2 regions of the Gordonia sp. X0973 genome follow, and region 2 is predicted to be linked to the other one. Evidence: predicted binding sites of a transcription regulator. Region 2 holds the regulator's gene; the other holds the start of a gene.
What was found. Region 2 encodes LexA, which represses DNA repair genes until DNA is damaged. Its sites were predicted from a motif close to CGAACANNTGTTCG; they were not measured.

Region 1 (5,262 bases), 1.3 Mb from region 2:
GCGGCGCTGACCTTCCCGTGGATCGCGTTGGAGCGGCAGGTGCATCTGCGCGGTGCAGTGACCAAGGCCGACGCCCAGACCACGCGCGCTTACTGGGAGTCGCGTCCGCGCGGATCGCAGATCTCGGCCTACGCGTCGGCGCAGTCGCGGCCCATTGCCGGGCGGGCGGAGTTGGAGGAGTTGGCGGCACGGACCGCGCAGCGCTTCGGCGGCCTGGACGGCGACGAACCGATCCCGGTGCCCCCGGAGTGGGGCGGCTACCTCGTCGACGTCGACTACGCCGAGTTCTGGCAGGGGCGCGCCGACCGCCTGCACAACCGGGTGCGGGCGGTGCGCACCGACGACGGTTGGGACGTCGACCGGCTGCAGCCGTAGGCCCGCGAGTGAGACGACTACTCGCCGATACCCGGCCGCTCGCCACACCCGATTTCCGCCATCTGTGGGTCGCCAACATCGTCACGGTGATCGGCGCGCAACTCACCGTCGTCGCGGTGCCCATGCAGATCTACGCGCTGACGAAGAGTTCCGGATACGTCGGGTTGACGGGGTTGTTCGGCCTGGTGCCGCTGATCGCCTTCGGCCTGTGGGGTGGTGCGCTCGCCGACGTCTTCGACCGGCGCAAGATCCTGCTGGTCACCACGGTCGGCCTCATCGTCACGGCCTTCCTGTTCTTCGCGCAGGCGGCGTTGGGGCTGAACAACGTCTGGGTGCTGCTCGGGCTGTTCTCCCTGCAGCAGGCCTTCTTCGCGGTGAACCAGCCGACGCGCAGCGCGGTGCTGCCGCGCATCCTGCCGTTGGCGCAGCTACCCGCGGCCAACTCGCTGAACATGACCGTCATGCAGGCCGGCGCGATCGTCGGCCCGATGCTCGGCGGAATCCTGGTGCCCGTGCTGGGCTTTTCGCTGATGTACCTGCTCGACGGGTTGTCGCTGCTCACCACGCTGTGGGCGGTGTGGCGGCTGCCCGCGCTCGTGCCCGAGCGCGTCGACGGCGACGAGAAGCCGACGGTCGGGCTGCGCTCCATCGTCGACGGCCTGTCCTACCTGCGCGGGCACAAGGTGCTCCTGATGTCCTTCGTGGTCGATCTCATCGCGATGATCTTCGGAATGCCGCGGATCCTGTTTCCGCAGATCGCCCACGAGAGCTTCGGCGGACGCGTCGACGGCGGCTGGCAGGTGGCGTTGCTGTTCGCGTCGATCCCGTTGGGTGCGGTGCTCGGCGGGGTGTTCTCCGGTTGGGTCTCGCGGGTGAACCGGCAGGGGTTGGCCGTCGTCATCTGCATCGTCGTCTGGGGTGCGGCCGTGGCGGTCGCGGGATTCGCGCTGTTCGGCGCACACGGCACGTGGTTCCCGATCCTGCCGGTGGTCGTCGCCGCGCTGGTCGTCGGCGGTGCCGCCGACATGGTGTCCTCGGCATTCCGCATGACGATGCTCCAGTCCGCGGGAGACGACTCGGTGCGCGGCCGGTTGCAGGGCGTCTTCACCGTCGTCGTCGCGGGCGGGCCACGGTTGGCCGACGTGAGTCACGGCTGGGTGGCGGCGGCAGCGGGCACCGCCGTCGCCACGGCGGGCGGAGGTGTGGCGGTCGTGGTCCTGACGATCGTCGCGGCCCTCGCGGTGCCGGTGTTCGTGCGCTATCGAGTGTCGCCTCGGATCGAGGACACGACGCGTCTGCCCTGAGCGCGTTGCGGCTCGTGCCACTATGGCCGATGTGGATGTCATCGACCACGAGCCGCACTGGTGGTTCCTGCTGCGTGACGGCGATGACCTGCTGCTCGACGTCAATTGCAGCCACGGTCCGGTGGGGTACGCCTGGCTGATGGTGCTGAACGAGTCGGAACGCCGCGAATTCGAGGCGGACGGCCGTGCGGCATTGGGCCGGTTGGCCGATGCGATTCAGAACTCGGCTCCGGTGCTTGAGGATTCGACCTCGGTCTACCGGGGCCGGGACGTCTCCCACACCAGAAATCCAGCGGTGACCGATGCCGTTGCCCGTTGGCGTGCTCGCCATGCGGGGTCTGCGGAGAACCCAGCCGGATGACTCACCGCCTCCCGTCAGATCTCGGTGTAGCCGAGTCTGTTGCGGAGTCGGTGTTCGGTGGGTGATCGGGGTGGGTCTGGGTCGTTGTGGTCGCCGTGTGTGTTCGCGCTGTTGGTGTCGCCTCGGGATGCGGTGTGGAGGTAGCGGGTGGTGCCTTTGCCGCCGATGGCGCGGATGTTGTTGATTGCGACGCGGGCGAGGTCGTCGGGGTGGTGGCCGAGGTTGACGCGTGGTTGACCGGCGGTGCCGTTGTGGCATCGCAGTCGCCAGGCGACTCGTCCGGCGAATGGTCCGGTGCGTTGGTAGACCGTTTCCCATTGCCGTGGGCCCGGTCCCACGCGGCGGTTGTTGGGTCCGCTGGTGGCGGTGAGTTTGTCGATGTCGGTGAGTCCGCCCAATGCCCAGTCGGGTAGGTGGTGGGCTTCGGTGGTGATGAACGGTGTTTCCGAGTCGGGGTTGCTGTCGCCGCGGTCGCGGGCGAACAGGGCGCACCGTTGCGCCAGCGTCGCGCCGCGGCGGGCCCGCCCGTAGTACAGGACTTCGCGGGTGTGGTCGGCGAATACCACCAGCGACGGATCCAACTGGGCGGCGACGTCGATCAACTCGCCGATCGGGATCAACGTGCCCGTGGTGGTCAACCCGAACCCGCAACCGGCCTTCAAATCCGCGATCGACGCGGTGACGATGAATTGGCCGCGCACCGTGCGCCCCCGGCCCGCTGCCGCCCGATCCGCCGCCGGGTTCTGCGCGGTGTCGTCGCCGGTACGGGTGGTCTTCGCGGTGGGGTCGTCGGCCAGGACGTAGTCGAGGAGGGCTTCGAAGGCGTCGAGGTTGCGTTGCTCGGGGTTGCGGTCGTCCCGGGCCCGCGCCTGGGCCACGGTGTCCTTGACCGCGTCGTCGGACAGGTCCCGATCCGCCAACGCCCCTTCGACGCGGCAATCGGGGCCGTCGGCGGGATTGTTCATCCCCGGCGCGGCCCAATTGGTCAGAAACAATTCGAGCTTGGCCCGCACGATCGGCGGCAGATCCCCGGTCAGCTTCGACATCAGATCGGGGCCTTGTGGGCCCAGCGACAACCGGCGCCGCCGGGTGCGGTCGCGCTCGTCGGACAGGGTGCCATCCGGGTCGAGATAGGCCAGCAACGCGCTGCCCGCCGCACGCAACTGGAACGGCGTCAACTCGGTGGCCATCTCCGCCAAATCGGCTTCGGCCCGGGCACGGACTTCCGGCGGCAGCCGCCACGGAATCTTGCCCATGATGATGCCGATCTCGTCGACGTGTGCCCCGCCGATCAGGCCCGCGGCCACCGCCGCGGCGGTCGCCGGGAACTCCGGTTCCATCGTCTGCCCCGTCGGTGAGGTCAACCGCGCGATCTTGGCTGCGCGACGATAACGGCGGCGCGCCTCGAACCGGCCCAGCCGCAACCCCGTCGACAACCACCGCAAAGGATGGGTGAACCCCTCGCGGGTAAACGCACACCGATCGTTGATCTCGGTGAACAACTGCGCGTCGACACCCTCGATACGCCACCGCGACCGCTGCAACAACCGCGCCGTCGACACCAACTCGTCCTCAGTCAACCCAGCCCACACCGCCGACCCCAGCTTCACCGCCACCGCATCAGCCAACGCCACCAACTCCACCGGCGAATCCGGCAACCCCGACCCGTTCGCCTGGTCGACAGCCGACTCTCCGTCGACCAATCCGACACGACCCGTCGTAGTCACCCGATTCACCCCCTCACCAGTATGAACACCCGTTCACTCGAACTAATGTTCACACTACCCGCGACGTCTGACAACCGCGCTGGCTAGGTTTGGCTGGCGGGGTCTCGATACACCTTCTCGGCTAGCGCCTCGAAGGCACTCGACCACCGTGGGGACGACCACCGTAGGTGCACGTTCTCGGCTGGCCTCGAAGGCGCTCGACCCCTCGTGACCGACCACCGTGCCCGACCCCTCGTGACCGAGCACCGCGCCGGCTTGGACTCCAGGTCGGCGGGTTGCGCTAGTCGTCGACCTCGTTGGTCTGCCAGGGCAGGTTGGCGCGGCGTTGAGCATGGACCGGGCAGTAGTGGATCGGGTTGTCGCGCTCGGCGCCTGACGGCAGATTGCGCTTGGGGGTCTGCAGGATCGGCGCGTCGGCGGGCACGCGGCCGGCATGCCGGTCGTCGGCGTCGCGGGCGCGCGGATGCCTGCGATAGCGGGTCGGCACCAGCTTCATGCCAGTGGCGACGGCCGCCCCGAACAGGCGGAAGAGCTTCTCGTCGCGGTTGCTCCAGCTCAGCCCCATCATCTCGCGGACCGGTTCGTCGTAGAGGCCGGTCGTGATCCACAGGAAAGTGCGATTGGTCTGCACGGCCATCGGCTTCCACAGCCATCGGGGCGTCCACGACGGCATGAACGGGGGCGGGGGCAGCTGGGTGATGTCCAGGACGGTGCGCACCGCGGCGTGGTCGCGCAGCACGTGGCGGCACATGTGGTCCCAGTACTCGAGGAATTCCTCGTAGGTGTCGGGCACCGGCCGCATCGAGACTCCGTAATGCGAGTACCAGGTGCGCGATTCCTCGAACAGTCGGCGTTTGTCGGCTTCGGTGATCTTCGGTCCGAAGGCCTCCGCGCAGCGGACGTTGCCGTACCAGAAGGTGGCGTGCGCCCAGTAGAAGACGTCCGGGTCCAGCGCGTGGTAGCGGCCGCCGTCGTCCATCTGGCCCTTGATGGTCAGGTGGTAGTCGCGGACCTCGCGTCCGGTCGCGGCGGGATCGGGGTCGAAGACCACCCCGCCGATCGGGTAGATGGACCGCAACAGGCGTTCCCAGCGTTCGCCGAAGAAGTCCGAATGCTCCCACACGCCGGCCGCCAGTTTCGGGTGCATGTTCTGCATGGAGCCGGACCACAGCCCCATGAGCAGCCCGCGCCAATCGCCGAAGAACCGGTAGGTCGCCGAGCCGGGGCCGAGGTCGGGCAGGTTCGCGTCGTCGGGCTCGACGCGGCGGTGCTCGTCGGCGGGGTCGATCTGGGTGGGCTCGAGAACCTCGGTCATGAGACGAAAGTCTAAATCCGTCTCATCGGGTAGTCAATGGGCCGTCGTCAATGGCCCGGACGACGGGTCAGTCCGGCAGTTGGCGGATGTGGACCACCATCCCCGGCGTCAACTGTCCCGCGACGTCCATCGAGGCGGCGGTCAACACTGCCGCCACCGGGTAGCCGCCGGTGACCGGGT
Region 2 (5,262 bases):
GCGACCTGCGCCTTACGCTGCGCTACAAGTTCGCGCCGGGCGATCCCGAAGACGGGGTCACCGTCGAGATTCCGCGCGACCTCGTCAAGCACGTACGGCCCGCCGGATTCGACTGGTCGGTACCGGGGATGCGCGAGGATCTGACGACGGCGCTGATCAGGTCGCTGCCCAAACAGCTGCGCAAGACGGTGTCGCCGGCCCCCGACTTCGCGCGGGCCGTGCTGGCCCGCCTCACCCCGCGCGCCGAACCGCTGCTCGCCGGTCTGGCGCGCGAACTCTCGGCGATGGCCCGCACCACGATCACCGTCGACGATTTCGACGTCGACCGCGTCGACGACCATCTCCGGATGAATTTCGCCGTCGTCGACGAATCGGGGTCGACGATCGCGGCGAGCCGGTCGCTGGCGCAACTCCAACGTCCCGACCGATCCGACCGGAAGCGAACGACCGCCCGCGTACTCGCCTCGGAGTGGACGGCCGACACCTTCGGCGATCTCCCCGAATCGATCACCGGGCAGATCGCGGGCCAGAAGGTGACCCGCTATCCCGGACTGGTGGTCGTCGACCCGTCGACCGTCGGATCGGCCCAATTCGCGTCGCCGGCGCAGCGTTCCGCCGCCCTGCACGCCGCCGTCCTGGTCCTGCTCGAAGCCGCACTGCCGTCCTTGGGCAAGAAGATCACCGCTGGCCTGACCCCCGCGCTTCGACTAGCACTGAGTCAGAGCCCGTACCCGTCGCTGGAGGCGTTGCTGCGCGACTGCACCCGCTGCGCGATCCGCGGCGTCGTCACCCCCGCCGAGACCGCCGGCTTGCGGACCCCGGCCGACTTCGCCGCGCTGCGCGAACGATTCGCCCCCGCGATCGCCGAGCAGGCCCCGGACAACTTCTTCGCCGCCCTCGACGCCCTCTCCCGACTGCCCGGGCTATCCGCCGCGATGGATCGCCACGCCGGGACGATGGCGGCCCAGGACGTTGCCGATCAGGTCGCGCAACTCGTCTTCGACGGATTCGTCGGCGAGACACCGGTGGACCGGTTGGCCTCGCTGCCGCGCTACCTCGACGCCGCGCTCATGCGGCTCGACGCCGTGACGGCCAACCCCGCCCGCGACCGGGATGCGACCGCGGCCGTCGACCGGGTCGTGGAGCGGTGGAATCTGCGCCTGGCGCAGCTGCCGGAGGCCCGCCGGGAGCCGTTCAACGAGTATGCGCACTGGATGATCGAGGAGTTGCGGGTCGGGCTCTACGCCCAGCGACTCGGTACCGCGGGCACCGTGTCGGAGAAACGGGTGATCAAGGCGTTCGACGCCTTCGTCTGAGCCGCCTCGCCGGCGGTGGATCGGTCAGCCGCGGTCGGACTGCAGGGAGTCGATCTCCCGTTGGAAGTCTTCGAGCGACTCGAACGAGCGGTATACCGAGGCGAACCGCAGATAGGCGACCTCGTCGAGATCGCGCAGCGGCCCGAGGATGGCCAGCCCGACCTCGTTGCTCGGCACCTCGGCCGAACCCGAGGATCGCACCGCGTCCTCGACCTGCTGCGCCAACTGGGCCAGCGCATCCTCGTCGACCTGCCTGCCCTGACATGCCCGCCGGACGCCCCGCATCACCTTCTCGCGGCTGAACGGCTCGGTCACGCCGTTGCGCTTGACCACGGCCAACACCGCATTCTCCACCGTGGTGAACCGGCGTCCGCATTCCGGACACGACCGACGACGGCGGATCGCCTGACCCTCGTCGGCGAGACGGGAATCGACGACCTTGGTGTCCTCATGCTTGCAGAACGGACAATGCATGAGCCCAACAATACCGACGGCCCGGGCAGTGCTCCGACTACCCGACGCACTGCGGCAGCCGATGCTGCCGCGCGACTGGGCGCCGCCCACGCTTATCGGTAGACCGGGGCCACGAGCGCCTGGCCGGCCGTCAACTGCGACGACGGCAACCCGTTCAACGCGCGCAGCTGATTGATCACCGCCTGGCGCGGCATATCCGGGGCGACGCGCGCGGCGACCGAGTTCAATGTCTCGCCTCCGCGCACGTGGACCACCGACGTGGCAACCGGATCGGGAGCAGTGCTCGCCTCGTAGTTGCCGCCGACGATGGCGAAGAGCCAGACCAGCCCGGCGAGCGCAGCGCCGACGAGGATCGCCGCGGCGCTCCCCCGGCGACGGGCGATCACCCGCTGCTGCCGGCTCTGGACCGGGGCCACCGGCGCAGCGCACCGGGTGCCGCGGTCCGGCCGGGGATGGTGGGAACGGCCGTCGACCGGGCGGCGCCGGGTCTGGGCGGGACGGAGCGGGCGCGGAGCCGGGCGGACTGCCGGGCGGTGCATCACTGGTGCGCTCATGTCGGTTCTCCTCGTTCGTGTGTTCGATGAACTCTTGTTCGAAGTTTTACCACGAGGGTCTGACAAAGTCTCGCGACACGTCGAACAAATGTTTGAAGGTCGCGGCTTTCTTCGCTAGCGTTGTGGCAACGAGCAGAGGAGAAACATCATGGCCAAGAAGAAGTCGGCGGAGTCCGGCCTCACCGACAGCCCCGCCGCGATCGAGGCGACCCTGACCCAGCGTCAGCGCGACGTGTTGGAGGTGATCCGCAAGTCCGTCCGCGAGCGCGGATACCCGCCGAGCATCCGCGAGATCGGTGACGCGGTCGGCCTCGTGTCGACCTCGTCGGTGGCCTACCAGCTGAAGACCCTGGAGAACAAAGGCCTGCTCAAGCGCGATCCGCACCGCCCCCGCGCGGTCAACGTCGCGGCGGACAAGAAGGGGCCGCCGCCCGGTGGCGCCGCGGCCGAGGGAATGCCCACGCCGACCTATGTCCCCGTCCTCGGCCAGATCGCCGCGGGTGGCCCGATCCTCGCCGAGGAGGCCATCGAAGACGTCTTCCCCCTCCCGCGAGAACTCGTCGGCGACGGCAACCACTTCCTGCTCCGCGTGGTCGGCGAATCCATGATCGACGCGGCGATCTGCGACGGCGACTGGGTGGTAGTGCGACAGCAGAACGTCGCCGACAACGGCGACATCGTCGCCGCCATGATCGACGGGGAGGCCACCGTCAAGACCTTCAAGCGCGACGGCGCGCACGTGTGGCTGATGCCGCACAACCCGCTGTTCGACCCGATTCCCGGTGACCGCGCGGTCATCCTGGGCAAGGTCGTGACCGTGATGCGCCGGATCTGATCCGGCCCCTGCTCTGATCCGATGCGGCGCCGTCAGGCGTCGACGCGGGTGAACTCGACGAGTTCACCCGCGAGCGCGGCGGGAACCCGCACGCGCATCTTGGTGCCCGTCGCATGGTGCTCGGTCGAGTGGATCTCGCCGTCGGCATGGATCCGCGAGACGAGATCGCCGCGCGAGAAGGGGAGGTCGACGAACATCTCGACGTCCCCGCGCCCGATCTCGGCGCGGATGGCGTCGAACAGCTCCGGGAGCCCGGCGCCGGTACGCGCCGAGACGAACAATGCGCCCGGCAGCGCCGCGGCCAATTCGGCGTGTTTGAGGTCGTCCATCGCGTCCAGCTTGTTCACGACGAGCAACTCGGGCGGCAGCGTGCCGTCCCGCGCCTCGTCCGATACCTCGCGCAGCACGGTCCGCACAGCGTTGACCTGGTCCAACGGGAAGGCTTCCGAGCCGTCGACCACGTGCACGAGCAGATCGGCGTCGGCCACCTCCTCCAGTGTCGACCGGAACGCCTCCACCAGTTGCGTCGGCAGGTGCCGGACGAAACCGACGGTGTCGGTGAACACCACCTCGCGGCCGTCGTCCAGCCGTGCGCGGCGCGTCGTCGGGTCCAGGGTGGCGAACAAGGCATCCTGCACCAGCACGCCCGAACCCGTCATCGCGTTGACGAGACTCGACTTGCCCGCGTTGGTGTAGCCGACGACGGTGATCGTCGGCACCCCGCTGCGGTGCCGGTCCAGACGCTTCACCGTCCGGGCGGTCTTCATCGCGCGGATCTCCCGGCGCAGCTTGGCCATCCGCTCCCGGATCCGACGGCGATCGGTCTCGATCTTGGTCTCACCCGGACCGCGCAGGCCCACGCCGCCGTTGCTGCCCGCCCGACCACCGGCCTGCCGTGACATCGACTCGCCCCAGCCGCGCAGCCGGGGCAGCATGTACTCCATCTGCGCGAGGCTGACCTGCGCCTTGCCCTCCCGACTGGTCGCGTGCTGGGCGAAGATGTCGAGGATCAGCGCGGTGCGGTCGATGACCTTCACCTTGACGACCTTCTCCAGCGCGTTGAGCTGGGCGGGCGTCAACTCGCCGTCGGCGATGACGGTGTCCGCGCCGGTCGCGACGACGATCTCGCGCAGCTCACCCGCCTTGCCCGACCCGATGTAGGTGGCCGCGTCCGGGCTGGACCGGCGCTGGATCAGCGCATCCAGCACCTGCGACCCGGCGGTCTCGGCCAACGCGGCGAGTTCGGCCATGTTGGCGTTGGCCTGGGCGATGGTGCCCGACGTCCAGACGCCGACGAGCACGACCCGTTCCAGGCGCAGCTGCCGGTACTCGACCTCGGTGACGTCGGTGAGTTCGGTGGACAAGCCGGCGACGCGCTGCAGCGACGCCCGATCGTCGAGTTGGAGTTGACCCGTCGTCGGCGCATCGTCCGTGCGAAGCGCGCCGGGCGGAGTAGAAACCGCGGGGTCCGGGGACAGTTCTGATTCAGTCATACCCGTCCATCATGACACCGCGCGGACGTCGTGCGCGAGCCGATTACCTGCACCCTCAGTCGAGGGCGCCCGTGAACAGCTCGCCGCGCGCGACGAGGCGCGACGGACCGCGCAGGGTGCTGGTCGTCCCGCCGTCGTCGATGCCCACGTCGACCCGGCCGCCGGGAACGGTGATCCGCAGCTTCCCGGAGTCCCGCCCCAGGGAGGCGAGTAGTGCGCTGCCCGCCGCGACCAGGCCCGTTCCGCAGCTGCGCGTCTCCCCCACGCCGCGTTCGACGACCCGCATCGATGCGACGAGGGTGTCGCCGTCGGCCACCGGTTCGGTACACAGCTCGACGTTGACCCCCTCGGGGAACACACCGGTGTCGAATCCGACCGGACCGGACAGGTCGAGGGCACTCAACTCGCCGTGCGACAAACCCGGAACGACGCAGGCCAGATGGGGATTGCCCACGTCGACGGCGATCCCGGTGAAGGTCCTACCACCGATCGTCGCCGAGGAGGTCACCCCCCGGAGCACCCGGCCCATCCCGACGCTGACCTCAGCGCTCGTCGGCGAAACCGAGTGGATGCGGACCGGACGCGCACCG

Region 1: a site for LexA is predicted at 3,806-3,819, ahead of HUN08_RS03665 (DUF222 domain-containing protein). Genes of this name have one in related genera too.

What each region holds. Positions count from the first base shown of each region.
Region 1 is NZ_CP054691.1:739,704-744,965, forward strand. It holds gene pdxH (pyridoxamine 5'-phosphate oxidase) at 1-375, shown strand, start outside; gene HUN08_RS03655 (MFS transporter) at 384-1,679, shown strand; gene HUN08_RS03660 (hypothetical protein) at 1,711-2,040, shown strand; gene HUN08_RS03665 (DUF222 domain-containing protein) at 2,055-3,767, opposite strand; gene HUN08_RS03670 (oxygenase MpaB family protein) at 4,048-5,082, opposite strand; gene HUN08_RS03675 (biotin-dependent carboxyltransferase family protein) at 5,150-5,262, opposite strand, start outside.
Region 2 is NZ_CP054691.1:2,034,781-2,040,042, forward strand. It holds gene hrpA (ATP-dependent RNA helicase HrpA) at 1-1,316, shown strand, start outside; gene nrdR (transcriptional regulator NrdR) at 1,341-1,790, opposite strand; gene HUN08_RS18365 (LysM peptidoglycan-binding domain-containing protein) at 1,883-2,344, opposite strand; gene lexA (transcriptional repressor LexA) at 2,493-3,179, shown strand; gene hflX (GTPase HflX) at 3,212-4,672, opposite strand; gene dapF (diaminopimelate epimerase) at 4,728-5,262, opposite strand, start outside.